DNA from 3 places in the Clostridium estertheticum genome. Region 3 is predicted to be linked to each of the others. Evidence: a T-box and tRNA genes for the amino acid it is inferred to sense, from the RefSeq annotation. Region 3 holds a T-box; the other regions hold tRNA genes.

Region 1 (6,294 bases), 950 kb from region 3:
CCTGCTCCAATAGCTACACAATCAAGTGGATTTTCAGCTATGTGGACAGGCATATGTGTTTCCCTGTTGATAAGTGCATCTATTCCTTTTAGAAGCGCTCCTCCGCCAGTTAACATAATTCCTTTTTCCATAATATCTGATGCAAGTTCTGGTGGGGTTTTTTCAAGGGTTGTTATTATTGCTTCAATTATTGATTGAACTGGTTCACTGAGTGCTTCTCTTACTTCCTTTTGTGTTACTGCTATGACTTTTGGAAGTCCTGTTATTAAATCTCTTCCTGTTATCTCCATGCTCATATCATCGTCTTCTTGTTCGTACACTGATCCAAGTTCCATTTTAATATTTTCCGCAGTTCTCTCACCTATCATAAGACTATATTGTTTTTTAACAAATGCTATTATAGCTTGATCGAACTCATCACCTGCAACTCTTAAAGATTTACACGTTACTATTCCACCGAGTGAAATTATGGCAACCTCTGTAGTTCCGCCTCCAATGTCCACTATCATACTTCCAGTTGGCTCATTTACAGGTAGTCCAGCCCCAATAGCGGCTGCAAATGGTTCTTCCATTAAATATGCATCTCGTGCTCCTGCACTTTTAGTTGCTCCCTCTATTGCTCTTTTCTCAACCTCAGTTACGCCAGACGGATATCCAACTACAATTCTTGGACTTGTAAATCCTTTTGGACTAACTTTATTTATGAAGTGTCTAAGCATTTTTTCAGTAATATCAAAATCTGCAATAACCCCATCCTTCATAGGACGAATTGCAACTATATTACCTGGAGTTCTACCTATCATTTGTTTAGCTTCTTCGCCAACGGCTAGAACCTTATTAGTATTTATATTTATAGCTACAACAGAAGGTTCTCGTAAAACAATTCCCTTCCCCTTCAAGTAAACTAATGTGTTTGCTGTACCTAAATCTATTCCCATATCACGAGACGTTCCGAATATTCCCATTATAATTTCTCCTTTCGTATCTAAAGCATTCCTTTTTCTTTTAAACTTGTATAAACCCCATTACCAATAATTATATGATCAAGTAGCTCTATTCCTAGTAATTTACCACATTCCTTAAGTCTTATAGTAATACTTATGTCTTCCTTACTAGGAGTTGGGTCCCCCGAAGGATGATTGTGACAAATAACAACGGAAGCACTACAATTTTTAATAGCTTCGTAAAAAACTTCCCTTGGATGAACTATTGAAGTATTCAAATTACCAATTGAGATATTTTTTATGCTAATAATTACATTCTTTGTATTAAGCATAACTAATTTAAGATATTCCTTTTTTAAGTATCTCATTTCCTCCATAAGATATTCTGCAACATCTTTTGGCGATGTAATTTTATATTCTTCCCCAGATTTATAGCTTCTAAATCTTTTGGAAATTTCCACAAGTGCTAAAAGTTGTGTCGCTTTGGCATTTCCAACACCTTTTAAATTCATAAATTCCTCTGCACTTGAACCGAGAAGTCCATTTAGTCCACCACACTGCGAAATTATTCTACTACAAAGACTTATAATATTTTCATTTTTTGATCCTACCCTAAGTATTATAGCTAATAGTTCATTGTTGGATAAAGTTTCAGCACCGTATCTTAACAGTTTTTCCCTTGGTCTCTCATTTTGAGGCAAATCCATAATTTTGAACGTCATACCCATAAACAACTCCTTTATAGATTGACCCCCATTTCCCTTAACATATAATATAATTTATTCACTGGCAACCCCACAACACTATAGTAACAGCCCTTTAATTCTTTAACAAATAAAGATGCTCCTCCTTGTATAGCATAAGCTCCAGCCATACCTAATGGTTCTTTTGTTTCTATGTACTTGTTTATTTGTTTGATTGATAACTTTGAAAATTTCACTTTAGTGCACACATACTCAGTATTAATTACCTTAGTCTCTGTGTTTATTACCGCAATTCCTGTATATACCTCATGTATATTGTTACTTAGATTACTAAGCATTTTGAAAGCCTCATAACTATCTTTAGGTTTTCCGAGCACTTCCCCCTTAAAATAAACAACAGTATCACAACCTATTATAGCAGTTGGTTTTTTCACGCTACTACAAATAGCCATAGCCTTACCTTTTGCTAAGGTCATAACATATTCCCCACAATTCCCAGAAAACATTATGTCACTCTCTTCAAAGTTACTTGCTATTATCTGAAAATTACTAGTTATTTTTTTTAGGAGTTCAGCCCTACGTGGCGAGGCAGACGCTAAAATAATATCCACTACATCACTCCTAATATTTTCTATATAATATTATTGCCAAAACAATGCCTATAATAGACATAATATTAATATTAAAATTTATACCGAAAGTTACTGCGAATACTTTAAAATCTATAAGCATAGGATTACTCATCCCTATGGTGTACGTACTCTTCAAAAATTTAAGTGCAGCCACGTTGTCTCCTAATAGTTCACCTACAAAACTTCCAGAAATAGCTCCTATCATTATAAAAAAAACAAAATATGGATTTTTTCTTTCTGCACTCTTCAAATTGTACCCCCACCTTACTTACATATCTTATACATCTTATACATTTTAACATTTAATAAATTCATACACAAGTGTATAAATTTATTATTCAGAAAAAATTTATAATTATGTCTATATCAGTTTCTTTATAAATTTATAGATATATATATATCCGTCCTCTGTTTTGTCTTTGTTTACCTCTTCCGGCAAGGCAGTTAAGTATGATTTTATCGTTGTCATTGAAGCATAACTTTTATTTTTCGTATCTGCACCAGTTAAAGTCGTCATCCATTTTTTTAATTTTACAGTTTGAATTGATTTAGTATCCTTTTCTGAAAGTTTATTTAATATTTCAATATCTGCACTAATCATTTCATTAGTTTGAGCGCTTGTTAAATCCTTACCTTCTAGCTGAAAATTGATTTTTGAATAAGTTATTTTTTTTGCCGTAAGTTGTTTAATGATACTATCAGCACCACCTTTGGGATATACACCAAGTAACACTTTATTTAACTTATCTTCCACAACAATAAATGGTGTACCATACTCAGCTAAACTCTTTTTGAGTATAAGTGCGCTTTCCATTTTGCTAAAAACACCACATTGCAATGCTACATATTCTTTAATATCATTTTGAGCTTTATCTTTAGAATCATCCACACTAACTTTATTTGTTTTTGTATCCTTTTGCAAACTTATTTTAGTAACTTTATTATCTGCACTCGCTATTTTACTATTATTAGGTAATAGCTTTGCAAAAATAGTGCCCAAAGCAATTGCAACTATTAATATTAATGTAATAACAATTATAAAATTGTTATTTTTCTTAGGTGCTTTGTAATTGTATCTAGTATATCTCACTCTAACATCCCCTAACTTAATAATTACTTATTTATAATATTATTATTTGAAAACTTATTTTAGAATAAAAAAATAAATATAATTAAAATAACCCTATAAATTTTATAGGGCTTTAGTGAAAGTAAATTCTATTTTTATGTTTATTAAATATTATTTTCTATTCATCTCTGTACATAAGGGACACTTTAACAATTCTTGAAACTATTTCTCTTGCTTCTACATAAGAATTCCCGTATCTAGTCAAACGCCTAAATATTGCAGGATTATATTTTTCAATTCTTTTTACAATGGAATCTACCTCATTATATTGTAGACTAGGTGAAGCCGTCATACTAGGTATATAAGGTTGGTCTTGATACTTATCAATATAACTTTTGTTTTTATTTAACTCGTCATAATCTTCCATAGCTTCATTTCTATACATTCTGCCCAATTGATTAAATTCATTCATAGACCTTGCATAATTAAATTGACCCATACCCACCCAAGGATTTATTCCCCTATATTGGTTTGTTTCCATATTAGAATTAATATCCTGCATATATCCCACGGGCATTCCCATATTTGACATCATATTCATTTGGTCATATCCATACATCATAGATTGTAATGGCACCATGTCATATTCTTCAATCATGTCTATATCATCACTATTGCTGTCCTCTATTATCATAATTACCCTCCCATTCCAATATTATTAATACATTAATAATTTATGCCAAATATAAGAGTTTGATACTAGTTTTACAAAAAAAATAAAGAGGGTGCAATTACACCCTCTTTATGCCACTATTTGCTTAATCCACGTACAGGCTTTCTCATATTCGCATCTCCATTAATAATTACAGGATTTTTCTCCTTACTTTTATTTACCTTCTGTTGATTTTCATTAGGACCACTATTTTTATTTTTCATAAATAACACCTCTCTTAGATGTTAGTTTTTCCATATTTCTTTTTATAATTCATTTGTTCTAAAATTCATATCTACTGTTTTGAATGTTTTTTTGAAATAAAAAAGTACCAACACCTTCAAGGTGCTGATACTACTTGGTTTAACTTGGTGCAACAGACGGGACTTGAACCCGTATGGTCTCCCACACGTCCCTTAAACGTGCGCGTCTGCCATTCCGCCACTGTCGCAAATTTTTTTAAATGTAAAGGATCAAACCTTATAGTCATATAGAATTATTAATCTAATAACTATAAGGTTAATTATATATTAGTTTTGTACAAATTGTCAATAGTTTTTATTTTCTTTTATTTAATCTCATTAGCATACAATTTTGAATAAATGCGGTAATTTATCTTTACTTTTTTAACATACTTATCCGTTTCTCCAAACGGTATATTTTTAAGTGTTTTACCATCGCTAGAATATTTCTTGTTTTTAAGCCACTTTTTAACATTCCCACGTCCACCATTATAAGCTGCAAGTACCAATTCTAAATCACCATTAAATTCACTATTTAAATCGTCAAGATACCAACATCCCATAGCAATATTAGTTTCAGAGTCAAAAGATTTTTCCGTATTAAAGTCTTTTAATTTCATATTACCAGCAATCCATATTGCAGTATCAGGCATTATCTGCATAAGTCCATAAGCTCCAGTATTTGAAACGGCTTTATCATCAAAATTGCTTTCTGTTCTTATTACAGCCGCAACCAAATAAGGATCTACATTATACTTTTTTGAATATGTAATTATTTTATTTTCATACTTTATCGGGTAAAAATTCTTAAAAATACTTTTTATATTTATTACTATAATAACCAATAGAATTAATATTAATAATTTTATGATTTTTGAAATTTTCATAACTTCACATCTAACCTTTCGAGCTGTGTAATAATTAAATCCAGTTGCAACTTTGTATCTTCAAAACTTCTTCCATTATCAATAATAAAATCTGCAAATTTCCTCTTTTCATCTATCGGCATTTGGGCTTTTATTCTATCCATTGTTTCATCTAAATTTAAATCATCACGAAGCATAACCCTTTGTATTTGAACATCACTAGATACCCATACTAAAATAGTTACGTCCATACAAGTATGGAGATTGTTCTCTATTAAAGTAGGTGCATCTAGAAAACATAACTTACAGTTATTTTCTTCACATATTTTCATTCTGTGATGTATTTCTTTTGTTATAAAAGGTATCATTATATTTTCAAGTTTTTTTCTACGTGTATCACTTTTAAATATATAATTCCCAAACTCTTTTCTATTAAGTTCACCTTCACTGTCAAAAAAATCATATCCAAATTCACTTTTGATATTACCCATTATTTCTGGATATATTATAAAAACCTCTCTAGCTACAATATCTGCGTCGATAATTGAAAACCCATCATCTTTTAACATATTGGTTACTGTACTCTTTCCACTTCCAATACCACCTGTTATTCCAACCTTTAGCATTATCTTCTCCCCCACTTTTTTATAACTAAAAATTGAATTTCTAACATCCTGGGCTTAACTCTCACCCGTAAGTTTCAACTACTTAGCCTCATACCAGGTTTCTCCGATGCTAATTTCTACTTCTAGCGGAACTAAAAGTTTAACAACATTTTCCATCTGATCCTTAACCAACAATTCAACCTGCTTTAGCTCATCTCTATATACATTTAATATTAATTCATCATGTACTTGTAGAATTAAAGTACTTTTCAATCCTTCTTCCTTTAATTTATCAAATACATTAACCATAGCAAGTTTTATAATATCTGCTGCACTTCCTTGTATAGGAGTATTCATAGCAAGCCTAATACCAGCAGCTTTTACCATTTTGTTTGCTGAATTTATTTCAGGTATAAATCTACGTCTATTCATAATTGTAGTTACGCTATTATTTTCCTCAGCCGCGATAACTATATCCTTCATGTATTTCTTAACACTCGGATATCTTTCAAAATAAGTT
Region 2 (6,294 bases), 950 kb from region 3:
GCTTATAACAAGAAAAGTTAATGAGCTTGTAATCCAGTCTGCCCACTTATTTTAGTTTTCGTAATATAACCTTGCATTTAAAACCCAATTTAGATTGTTTTAAAAAAATTGAAATACTAAACCGCATTGACAAATTAAATATGAAATGATAGCATTGGCATCAAATGTATCGAATTATTAGTTCAGCGACTGAATGTTTTCAAGGTTACTGTAGTAATAAGATAAATTGAATAGTGGAAGGAATTGAAAAAATGTTAGATAACACGGATAGGCATATTTTAGCGGAACTGTCTCGAAACAGCCGTATCACTATGAAAGAGTTGGGAGAGAAGGTTCATTTGACAGGGCAAGCAGCCTCAACTAGGGTTGCAAAATTAGAGGATAATGGCGTTATTGAGGGATATACTATTAAAGTTAATCAAGCGAAATTGGGTTACTCCATTCACGTAATGATAAATATCTATACGAAAAGCGAGCATCATCAACCCTATCTGTCATTCATAAGCTCACAAGTAGAATATATAATGCTTAACTATAAAATCAGCGGAGATGGGTGTTATCTTCTTGAATGCAAATTTCCATCTAACGAGCTGTTAGATAAATTCTTGATAGACTTAAACAATTATGTAAATTATAAATTAACTGTTATTATTAACGAAACAACCAAAAACAGGGAATTCCCATAGCGAGACAATTCCTGTTTTATGTTGTTTTTAAAGTTTTGTTTTTTTTAACTACATCATATTTTGTTTGTTCAATTGCTTCATAAAAGCTCCTAAACACATTATTCATCAGAATGTCTTTATAATATCTTTTTAACAGATTTCCAATGTATTGCAAGATAATAACTTGTTTTCTTCGAGGATATGCTTTGAGTTTCAGGAGTCATTAATGCCTTATATTAACAAAGTCACCCGCCAATATGATTATTGATTCACTAATAGACTTTTGGCTTATATTATAATGATGTTTTTATTTGTCCCTAAAATTTTGTTTTTTTAAAAATGTGTATTCTCCTCCACCTTCATACCATATGGTATTTTCGCTACATATAAAACTTTTTCAGTTGGATGCTTAAAGAAAATGCCACATACATTAAATTTCTATATTTTTAAAACCAGCGTCTCTCTTTTTTTCTTTGATTTACATATATTTTATACTATTACCAATGAACAGATACATAGATAAAATCAAGTCTTTTTGTAGTTTTACTTGAATAATGAAAGAAGTTGAAAAATATTTATAGAATCAACTATTCCAAAATCATCATCAATAATCATTATCTTTATACCACTATTATGCATGTATTATCCCTCCTTCATTAACCGTTATGTTGTATTTGTTCCCCTGAATTTTTAACATAAAACATAATTTCTTTGTTTTCTTTATATGCCCCTAAAGTTATTATACGCTCCTCATCACTTTAACTGGCTAATCGCAAAACTTTTTCATGGTGATACAATTGTTTCGGGACAATCCGGCTAAGAATCGCTTATCCGAGTTATCTAACATTTTTTAATTACTTTCATTATTCAAGTTATATAGCCAAAAGACTTGATTTTATCCATGTAAAAGTCTCTTTATAAAGTATAAAGTATATATAGACCAAAAGAAAAGGAGCTGTAATTATGAATATTAGACAAATTCGAAATGCTACAATAGTAGTTCAATATGCGGGAAAAAAGTTTTTAATTGATCCAGTTTTAGCAGATAAGGGTACTTACCCACCTTTCGGACCGGGTATGGGCTATCCAGATGCAATACGACAAGATCAATTTAATCCTTTAGTTAGCTTGCCAAGATCAATTGATGAAATTATAAATGTAGATGCTGTTATTGTCACTCATCTACATTTAGACCACTTTGATGATGCTGCTAAAGAAATTTTACCAAAAGGTATAAAAATGTTTGTACAAAATGAAGAAGATGCAAAAGTAGTTAGAAAGGCTGGTTTTCAAAATGTTGATGTTTTACAAAAAAATACATTTTTTAAAGATATCCAATTAATTAAAACAAAAGGCGAGCACGGAAGAGGAGAAATATTAAAAGTTGCTGGTGAAGTATGTGGAGTAATCTTTAAACATCCAAAAGAAAAAACACTATATCTAGCTGGTGATACTGTATGGTATAAAGCCGTTAAGGAAGTAATCGAAACGTACATACCAGAAGTCATTGTTGTAAATGGTGGAGATAATCAATTCCTGATAGGCGGCTCTCTCATTATGGGAAAAGATGATGTCTATGAAGTACATAAAGCCGCCCCTAACGTAAAAATTATTGTCAGCCATATGGAAGCTATGAATCATTGGACATTATCAAGAAAAGAACTAAAAAGCTTTATTAATGAAAAAAGTATGTCTTCAAATGTTTTAGTGCCAGATGACGGAGAGGATTACACATTTTAAAATAACAAAAATTTTCTAATAAATAAAAAACACCAGATGAAATATTAGCATACAATATAGCTGATAGTTTGAGGCTAGAATCCATTCGTGTCACTGATAGTTACATATAGTGTAGCAATGATAGCTTCTATATCAGGGCTAATTCTAATTCCAATGGACTCAATGTTACAAGCTCTATAAAACATTTAACTTGGGTTGATTTTAATAAACAAGAAACAACTAAAAATATTAGACTAGGTAGTTTATGAAATAGGCAACGTAGATTTTGAAATAGGTAAAAGAACTTACATAATGGGGATTTTAAATGTTACGCCTGATTCATTTTCAGATGGGGGAGTAAAAGATGGAAGTTTTTTATATTTACTAAAAAACACAAAAATGCCTGCAATACTTGTGAAAGGTGGATTTTTGGATTAGGGTAGACAATGATCAGAGCACAATAGGTTGGTTATATACTAGGCCAGTATCTGAAGGATGACTATCATTGATACAAGAACAGATTGAAGAGGAAGATTCAGCATTAAGCTTTCAATCCGAGTTTATGCAAGGTTTTGGTAAGAGGGATCAATTGAATCAACAGTGGATACGAATAGTAAATGAAAATTTAATTCATAGACTTTCAAAGTAATAAAATGAAATTTGGTAGTAGTGCTATTTATGAGACGACATTTTTAAAAAAATTTTAAATATAAAAAAAGATACAAAGATTAGTATATCTAATTTATCTGTATCTTTTTCTATTTTTTGTAATAGAAAAACCATAATATTTTTTAACGTCCAAAGTTATAGAACCATTCTTATGTCTAAATATTTGTAAATTACGTCATAAAGAAATGTATGATTTTGGTTAAAACCTTATATTCGTAAAAATAGCATAAAGCGTTAATAATTTTGGAAATTAAATCTATGAGTAAATATTATAAGAAGGGGTGGACTTGGCTAATTGCTATTGCAATGGTTATAAGGATGGCTACTGGGTACAGTACTAATGAGGCAAAAGTATATTATTATTATTATTATTATTATTAAGTGTCACAGATAATAAAATAGAATAATTCCTTAAAAATGCCGTATTATTCAATTGAATCTTACGGCATTTTTACGTCGCAGTTCAAAAAGAGAATGATTTAAAAGATAAGTTTTAAGAGAGCAATTTGATTAAAACGTGTAGTAACTAAAGTAGAAAATTAATTATTGAAAAAAATGAAAATTATGGTGTCGAAAAATAAACTAATATGTTATAATTATAACAAAATTATTTCAAAATGATATCATAACAAGTAATTTAGGGAGGTAAAATTAAAATGCAAGATTTAAATGAATTTCAAACAAATGATTCAATCCTAGCTGCCTTCAAATTAGTTCTTCCTTATCTTAATAGGATTGTTCGCGAAGACATGGCTGTGGGATTAACAAATTTAGAGGAGTACACTTCATATTACCGGGCAAGAAAGTTTGAATTAGATTTGCCTACTGGTAAACCAATTAAAGACATAAGTACTATTTTAGAATGTATCAAAACGGGGAAAGATACCTTGGATGATATTCCAGCCGAAGTATATGGTCGACCAATAAAAACAGTGTTTACTCCAATATATGGAGTTGATGGTAAGATAATCGGAACGCTAAGTTCAGGTATTGATTTAAATGATAGTTATAGTTTAGTAAACAATGTTACAAACTTAGCTTCTTCCACAAAAAATGCATCTGAAAGTGTTGAACAGATAGCTCAGAGTGCTATGGAACTTGCAAATTCTGGGCAGCAATCCATAAAATTAGCACATGAATTAATGAAAAAGTATCAAGATACAACTCAAATTTTAGAATTTATAAAAAATGTAGCTTCTCAAACTAACCTGTTAGGGTTAAATGCTTCCATTGAAGCTGCAAGGGCAGGAGAACATGGGCGAGGCTTTTCTGTGGTTGCGAAAGAAATACGAAAATTGGCTGTGCAATCTCAAGAATCAGCAGTAAAAATTCAAAGTATGTTAAATGAAATGAATCAAATTGTTTCTGAAATTAATAACTCAATAGAGTCAATAGGAGCAATAAGTGAGGAACAAGCAGCATCAACACAAGAAATATCTTCAAATTTAGAATATATACACAACACAACCAAACAATTGGAAGTTTTTGTTGAGCGTTATAAATAAGAATTTGTACTATTTATTTGAAATTATTAAAGGTAAAAATTAATTATATATCCATTTAAAACTTTATAATTCTTAAAATACCGCATTATTCATTAGAATTTTACGGTATTTTTGTGCACCCTTTTGTAATTTTGGGCATAAAAAAAGCTTTCAAGAAAACCTTGAAAGCCTTTTGGTGCCGGAGGCGGGAATCGAACCCGCACGGTATTGCTACCACTGGATTTTGAGTCCAGCGCGTCTGCCAGTTCCACCACTTCGGCATACCTGACAAAAAATAGTTTACCATATATTTATGAACATTGCAATAGATATATGTATATTTAGTATAAAATAAGTACAAATTAATATACAGTTCGTTACTTTTTGGGTATATATTTGTTATAATACAATAGAAACTGTTTTACCTATATTAAGGTAAGAGGCGATTTTAAGAAAGTCATCTTAATGTTATAACAAAATGAATGTTAGTATTAAGAAGTTGATATTTTTATTTTGAACATATAATATAAAACGTTACATATAAATTTATAAACATAGTAGAAAGAAGGGATTTAAAATGTCTAAGGAAAGACTACTAATTTTAGATGGTCATAGTCTTATGTATAGAGCTTTTTATGCATTACCGGCCCTAACAAATTCGGATGGGATATACACTAATGCAGTTTATGGCTTTACAACTATGCTTTTAAAGATGAAAGAAGAGTTTGAGCCTGATTATATTGTCACAACATTTGATAGGAAGGCACCTACCTTTCGTCATGAAGAATATAAAGATTATAAAGCAGGTAGAAAAAGAATGCCTGATGAACTGCAAGGACAGTTTGCTATAGTTAGGGAACTCTTAGAGAAAATGGCTATAGATATATTTGAATTAGATGGGTTTGAAGCAGATGATTTAATAGGTACGTTATCGGTGTTTGCAGAAGAGCAAGGACTGGAAGTCTTTATAATAACAGGAGACAGAGATGCGCTTCAGCTTGCAACAGATAATGTTAAGGTTGTAATAAATAAAAAAGGAATGTCTGAAAAAGAAATATACGATAGAAACCGTATAATTGAGGAATTCGGAGTAACTCCAACAGAATTTATAGATGTAAAAGGTCTAATGGGAGATGCTTCTGACAATATACCAGGTGTTCCAGGAATTGGTGAAAAAACTGCGTATAAGCTTATCAAAGAATATAAGAGTATAGAAAATCTTCTTATGAATATTGATAAGGTTAGTGGTAAAAAGCTTGTTGAAAATTTAAACACCTATAGTGAACAGGCAATTTTCAGTAAAAAATTAGCCACCATTATTACTTGCGTGCCTATGGAAATGGATCTAAGTTCAATTAAATCAAAAGAAAATTATGATGTTCGCGCTGTAAAAGATTTATTTTATAAATTACAGTTTAAGTCATTAATAGACAGAATATCTGTAGATGATGACTCAGTTGAAGAAATATTTTCTGCAGATTATGAAGTAATAGATAATTTGCAAAAGCTTTCAGAGCTTACCTTTGAAATTAAGGATACCATTTATATAATTTTTGATATAGGGGATACAAATGTTTTTTCTAAAATGTGTCTTAATAACATATACATTAATTATAAAGAAAAAAATTATCTTATCAAGCTTGATGATTTATTTAAGGAAGATGAAGAGAAAACTATAAGTTATTTAAAAACTATACTTGAGAGTAATGATATTAAAAAAGTGAGCCATGCTGTAAAAAATGCATATACTGCTCTTA
Region 3 (6,294 bases):
AACTAAAGAATCGTCTGTATGTCCAAGGCGTCTATTTAATTCTCCGATAAGATACATAGCACTGTATTTATCCATGCCATATATGGGGAATGCTTCGGCGTAGTATGCATCACTAAGGCCTTCTAGAGCTTGTTTTAAAAATACTAGCTCTATTTCTTTAGAGGCCTGCGTATCTATTAGTCTGTACATCCAGGCAAGTTTCATGCAATTTATTGCTTTCTTACTAGATTTCGCATTTGTTATAACATAATTTAAAAGAGATAATTTATATCTTTCAATAGCAACATGAACATCATAAACTTCTGGGTACATTCGTCCATGCCACTTGCTTGATATAGATTTTTGTACTTGCTCTATTTCTATACTTCGTATAGTATAGAAATCTGTTTTCATAGCTGCATATCCACAAGAATTACAAAGCCATACATCATAGAAATAAGGATTAATTAATGAGTACCTAATAAAAAAATCACTGTCTTTTTTTATCATTCTATAAGCAGAGGATTTTACTGTTGCAGCCTTGAATACGTGGTTACAAACAGGGCAGGTGACCTCTTTATTATATAGAAAAGATCTTTCCTTGCTTTCTTTTACGGCTTCAGTTTCTTTGTTATATATGTTAATATGGTCAATATTATCAAATCCCATATTCTCTAGACCGGAAAATATATTTTTATCCATTTAATCACCTCAAAGTTAGATTTAATGTGGTATGATTAGTTATATAATTTACTATATTTTACTTAATAAATTGCTATTATAGTAATTTAGTAGTAAATTAATTATAACAGAAAATTAATATAAATATAATATTAATGTAAAACGTAACCATAAAAATCTGATATGTTAATTATAAACCTTAAAAGAATGAATATGAAATATTATGTAAAGGACTGAGAATATGGCAATAAGAGAGTGGAAAAGATTTCTAATCCCTTATGAACAGGGTGTGGAGGAGTTAAAAGTAAAGTTCAGAAGTATAAGAAGAGAATATAGACGTAAAAATGACTATTCACCTATAGAATTTGTTACAGGGAGAGTTAAAGAGATATCTAGTATCCTTGAGAAAGCTAATAAATTCTCTATTCCTTTGGACAGAATTGAATTTGAGATGGAGGATATAGCTGGAATAAGGATAATGTGCCAATTTGTTGATGATATTGATAAGGTGGTAAATTTAATTCGAGAGCGACGTGATATGCAGATAGTTTATGAAAAAGATTATGTTGCAAATGTAAAAGGGAGTGGATATAGAAGTTATCATATGATTATAAAGTATCCTGTGAACTTAGCTGGTGGTCAAACTGAAATACTCGCAGAATTTCAAATCAGAACACTTGCAATGAATTTTTGGGCTACGGTTGAGCATTCTCTAAATTATAAATATAAGCATGATATTCCAGAGTATATAAGAAAAAAACTTAAAAATGCTGCAGATGCTGCTTTTCAACTAGATGAACAAATGCTAGAAATTAAAGATGAAATTAAAGATGCACAAAAACTATTTGAGGTGAAATCTAATTTAGTATCAGATATAATGAATAATATACTTATGTTATCATCTCTTGGAAAATTAATGGATGCAACTAGGTATAGAGAACAAATAAACAAGTTATTAGAAGAAGGAGAAGTTTTTGAACTTAGTAGTTTACTTCGTGCAACTCAAAAAACATTAGACATGTATAAGGCATAATCAAAAGGGGAGTAGAACATTTTAAATAAAATGTTCTACTCCCTTTTTTTAAGAAACTACTATATTAACTAGTCGTCCTTTGATTACAATAACCTTGCGCACAGTTTTACCTTCAAGAGCGGCAATGAATGTTTCATCATTTAAAGCGGCTTGTTTTATACTTTCTTCATCTAAACCTTGAGCTATAGTTATTCTAGATTTAATCTTACCATTTATTTGAATGGCAATCTCTACTTCATCTTTAATAAGAGCACTCTCATCAAAGGTAGGCCAGCTTTGGTTAAATATAGAATAACCCATACCTAATGTCTCCCATTTCTCTTCTGAAAAGTGAGGAGCGAAGGGAGCTAAAAGTTTAAGATAATCTATAAGCACTTCTTTTAATAATTTACTGTTTATACTTTCATAATTAACATATTTTGATACAGCATTTGTAAGTTCCATAAGTCTTGCAATTGAAGTATTAAATTGAAGTTTCTCAGTATCTTCGGTAATACCTTTTATTGCAAAATTTCTCCAATAGTTCAATTCTTTTTCATTAGCACCGATAGAAGTTACATTATTAGTGTTTTTTAAAATTTCGTCACTTCCGGTGTCTACAGCCCTTTCAATTCTATCAACAAACCTTGATATAGCTTTTATACCATCATCACTCCAAGCACCACCCTCAGTATAGCCAAAACCAAACATTAGGTACATTCTAAATACATCTGCTCCAAACTCTTTTATATACTTGTCTGGTGAGATTGTATTCCCTTTGGATTTACTCATCTTTAATCCATCTTCTCCGAGTATTAAACCTTGGTGAGTAAGAGATAAGAATGGTTCATCAAAGTTTAAATATCCCATATCTCGAAGAGCTTTTGTGATAAATCTTGCATAAAGTAGGTGCATGCATGCATGCTCAGGACCGCCTACGTACTTGTCTACAGGTAACATTTTGTTTATTAAGTCTGTATCAAAAGCCTTTTCACTATTTTTATTATCTGCATATCTTAAATAGTAGAAAGAAGAACAAACGAATGTATCTAAGGTATCGGCTTCTCTATGAGCCGGGCCTCCGCATTTAGGACAAGTGACATTAATAAACTCCTCACATTTAGCTAAGGGTGATTCGCCGTTTGGTGTAAATTCCACATCATAAGGTAACTCTACTGGTAGCTGAGTCTCAGGAACAGGAACAGTTCCACATTTATCACAGTGAATTATTGGAATAGGTGCGCCCCAATATCTTTGCCTTGAAACTAACCAATCACGAAGTCTAAAGTTTACCTTGCCAGAACCTAAATTCATGGTTTCTAATTTTTTAACTATTGCTTCTTTTGCGTCATTTGTAGATAAACCATTAAATTCTTCACTATTTATAATTTTACCATGTTCAGTATAAGGAAGTTTTTCATCGTCTTCATTCTTGCTTTTAAAACCAACGATTACTCTTTCAATAGGTAAATTGTATTTAGTTGCGAAAGCAAAATCTCTATCATCATGAGCTGGAACAGCCATAACGCAACCAGTTCCATAAGTGTTTAGAACGTAGTCTGCAATCCAAATAGGAACTTTGCGTCCGTTTATAGGATTTATAGCATAAGAACCTGTAAATACACCAGTTTTATCTCTTGTAATAGACTGCCTTTCTATATCGGTTTGTTTCCTGGCATCATATTTATAAGATTCAACAGCATCCTTGTATTCATCCTTAGTAAGAATGTCAACAAGATCATTTTCAGGGGCTATAACTACATATGAAACGCCATATAGAGTGTCTACCCTTGTTGTAAATACACTAAAGTCTACATCGGAATCCGATACCTTAAAAGTAACATCAGCACCAGTAGATTTACCTATCCAATGTCTTTGCATTGCTTTAGTTTTTTCTGGCCAATCTAAAGTGTCAAGCATTTCTAGTAGTTCCTCAGCGTAGTCAGTAATTTTTAAAAACCACTGAGTTAAATTCTTTTTAGTAACTTCAGTGCCACATCTCTCGCAAGAACCATCTGTAAGTACTTGTTCATTCGCAAGAACTGTATTACAACTAGGGCACCAATTTACTGGGGCTTTTTTTCTATAAGCAAGACCTTTTTCAAATAATTTTAAGAATAACCATTGAGTCCATTTATAATAATCAGGTCTACAAGTTACAACTTCATGATCCCAATTAAACATAGCTCCCATAGCCTTTAATTGTTTTTTCATATTAATAATGTTTTGCTCAGTAGAATCTTTTGGATGAACACCTGTTTTTATTGCGTAGTTTTCGGCAGGTAGCCCAAAAGCGTCAAAACCCATTGGTTGAAATACATTATATCCTTGCATTCTTTTCATTCTAGCCCAAGTATCTACGGGGCCGTAGTTAAACCAATGTCCAGCATGTAATTGGCTTCCAGATGGATAAGAGAACATTTCAAGTACATATAATTTTCTTTCAGTATTATTCTCATCAAATTTGTATAGATCTGTGTCTTCCCATTTTTGTTGCCATTTTTCATCGATGCCTGTATTATATTTTGCCATTAATATTCCTCCTTGTTATGTTTTAATCTTAAGCTTGATTAATTATTTTTTCTATATAGATTTTTTGTGATTAAATGTAAAAATATGTATGACTAAAAATAAAAAAACTTCCATCTCAAAAAAGAGACGAAAGTAATATTCCGCGGTACCACTCTAGTTAGGTTTTAAACCTCACTTGCAAATATAACGGTTTTAACCGTACTTGTTTTTACAAGTAGGCTTTTACTTACGATGTAAGTCTATAGGTAAGTTCATATTTTATCATTACTGCTTTGCAGCTAACAGCAGCTCTCTAAAAAATGATATAAATACTAATACTCCTAATCAAAGCTATTTATTATATTAGTGTTTGTTTATTACTGGATTGTTATCCATTATAATTTAAATAAAATTTTGTGTCAATACAATAAGCTCATGAGGATTTATGGTATTTTTATTTAAATTTCTTTAAAAGGTTTTTATTAGCATAAGATATAAAGGCAGTAAGTGCATAATCATAGATTACAAAGCCAACTTCTACAATAATAAGGAGCAAATAAAGATTTATATTTATATTTGGGATTTTTAGGAACAACATTTTATATATAAATACGATTATACCGGAGGTTATATTAAAATACAATAACTTTAGTACAATTTCTATAGGAATATTTCTTAGCTTTTCTACATAATATTTTACAAAACCATAGGAGCCAAAAATCAATATATAACTTAAGCCTATAAGCTTTGATGGTATAATAAATAAACTAAGTAAGGAAACCGCACCGTAGACTACAACAGTATTCTTTACTCCGGTAAGCATAATGGAAAGAGGAATTATGCAAGAAGCTATACATAGTACAGATAATCTGTTTGTAGGTATAACGGAAGATATATATAGTAATATCAAACTAAGTGCTGCGAATATTCCACCTTTAGCAATATGGTTAGATTTCATAAAATCATCTCCTAAATTAATAGACTTAGCAACACGAAATAAGATCTCCGCCGAAACATTCACAAATGGTATCTGCACACCAGAGGTTAAGGCACATGTTACCCATACCGCCGGAATTGTTATTTGTCCTACCATAATAGTTATTTCTATAATTTGAAGATTGATTATTTAGTTGATTAAAACTTTGTCTGTATTCAACATTATTAGGTTCTTGGGTGCAGGCACGATTAATAAAAGTATAAGCACTATCATGCCAACCTTTTTTTAGGTGAACTGTTCCCATTAAAAAATTCCATTCAGCGGTTTTTGTGTTCATGGAGCCTAATTTTTGCTCAGCAGAGGGGAGGTTACCACTATTTATATCCATTCTTATAGATTGATATATATTGTTATTATTGTAGTCATTATTTGAACTTGAACCATTATTAGAAGAACTATAATTGTTTGATGAACTGTTATTATTAGAAGATCCATTGCCTTTCATAAGTGTATCATAAGCTTCATTTAATTCTCTCATTTTAACTTCGGCCAGATCTTTTAATGGATTATCACCATATTGATCAGGATGATATTTTTTTGCTAGTTCTCTATAGGCTTTTTTAATATCTTCTTTAGATGTTCCTTCTTTTACACCAAGTACTTCATAGGGATTTGCCATTTTTATCTTCCACTCCTTTTAAATTATCAATAGTTTCTTTATTAAATACTTTATCCATCTTTTCCATGAGTCCTAATTCTAGTATATTACTTAATATATCTTCATTTTTAATTAAAGGTAAATTATTCAAATATTTTAAACACGAAGAGGCACAAGTGGCCAATATAAAATCAATTCTTGGTTTAATCAATATAGAAAAACTTTTGAAATCCAGATTATCTGTATTAAGTAATGAATTTATAGCATTAAAAGAATTACTTTTTATATCCTTTTCTAAATCGTCATAGGCATCTATAATATATATCCATTTGCCTAAATTATACCCAAGCCAGTATAAATCATCTTTAAAAGAGGAGTCTTTATAATAAAAGGATATTATAAAACCTGTAAGATCAGCAAAGACATGTGATAACCCATCTATAGATAGCTGTTCATCTATTGATAGATGCTCATAAGTACCCATATCATCATTATGATTTGCCTCTAGAGTGTTTA

Evidence for each region. A T-box is a leader RNA that pairs with one kind of tRNA and senses whether it is charged. The one in region 3 lies ahead of leuS (leucine--tRNA ligase), so its partner is inferred to be a tRNA-Leu.
Region 1: it has a tRNA-Leu gene. The T-box ahead of leuS (leucine--tRNA ligase) is inferred to sense a tRNA for this amino acid. The anticodon was not compared.
Region 2: it has a tRNA-Leu gene. The T-box ahead of leuS (leucine--tRNA ligase) is inferred to sense a tRNA for this amino acid. The anticodon was not compared.

What each region holds. Positions count from the first base shown of each region.
Region 1 is NZ_CP015756.1:3,312,999-3,319,292, forward strand. It holds gene A7L45_RS15525 (rod shape-determining protein) at 1-965, opposite strand, end outside; gene radC (RadC family protein) at 986-1,672, opposite strand; gene A7L45_RS15535 (Maf-like protein) at 1,684-2,259, opposite strand; gene A7L45_RS15540 (DUF4321 domain-containing protein) at 2,270-2,530, opposite strand; gene A7L45_RS15545 (hypothetical protein) at 2,642-3,370, opposite strand; gene A7L45_RS15550 (hypothetical protein) at 3,528-4,043, opposite strand; gene A7L45_RS24100 (hypothetical protein) at 4,160-4,285, opposite strand; tRNA gene A7L45_RS15555 (tRNA-Leu) at 4,431-4,512, opposite strand; gene A7L45_RS15560 (lytic transglycosylase domain-containing protein) at 4,630-5,190, opposite strand; gene coaE (dephospho-CoA kinase) at 5,187-5,795, opposite strand; gene polA (DNA polymerase I) at 5,874-6,294, opposite strand, start outside.
Region 2 is NZ_CP015756.1:3,320,308-3,326,601, reverse strand. It holds gene A7L45_RS15590 (Lrp/AsnC family transcriptional regulator) at 234-686, shown strand; gene A7L45_RS15585 (MBL fold metallo-hydrolase) at 1,629-2,405, shown strand; gene A7L45_RS24305 (hypothetical protein) at 2,697-2,822, shown strand; gene A7L45_RS23315 (hypothetical protein) at 2,890-3,033, shown strand; gene A7L45_RS24105 (hypothetical protein) at 3,312-3,434, shown strand; gene A7L45_RS15580 (methyl-accepting chemotaxis protein) at 3,710-4,558, shown strand; tRNA gene A7L45_RS15575 (tRNA-Leu) at 4,732-4,818, opposite strand; gene polA (DNA polymerase I) at 5,115-6,294, shown strand, end outside.
Region 3 is NZ_CP015756.1:4,267,013-4,273,306, reverse strand. It holds gene A7L45_RS19965 (DUF2225 domain-containing protein) at 1-681, opposite strand, end outside; gene yjbM (GTP diphosphokinase) at 902-1,693, shown strand; gene leuS (leucine--tRNA ligase) at 1,742-4,204, opposite strand; T-box leader at 4,324-4,541, opposite strand; gene A7L45_RS19950 (hypothetical protein) at 4,638-5,141, opposite strand; gene A7L45_RS19945 (J domain-containing protein) at 5,167-5,799, opposite strand; gene A7L45_RS19940 (DUF5685 family protein) at 5,783-6,294, opposite strand, start outside.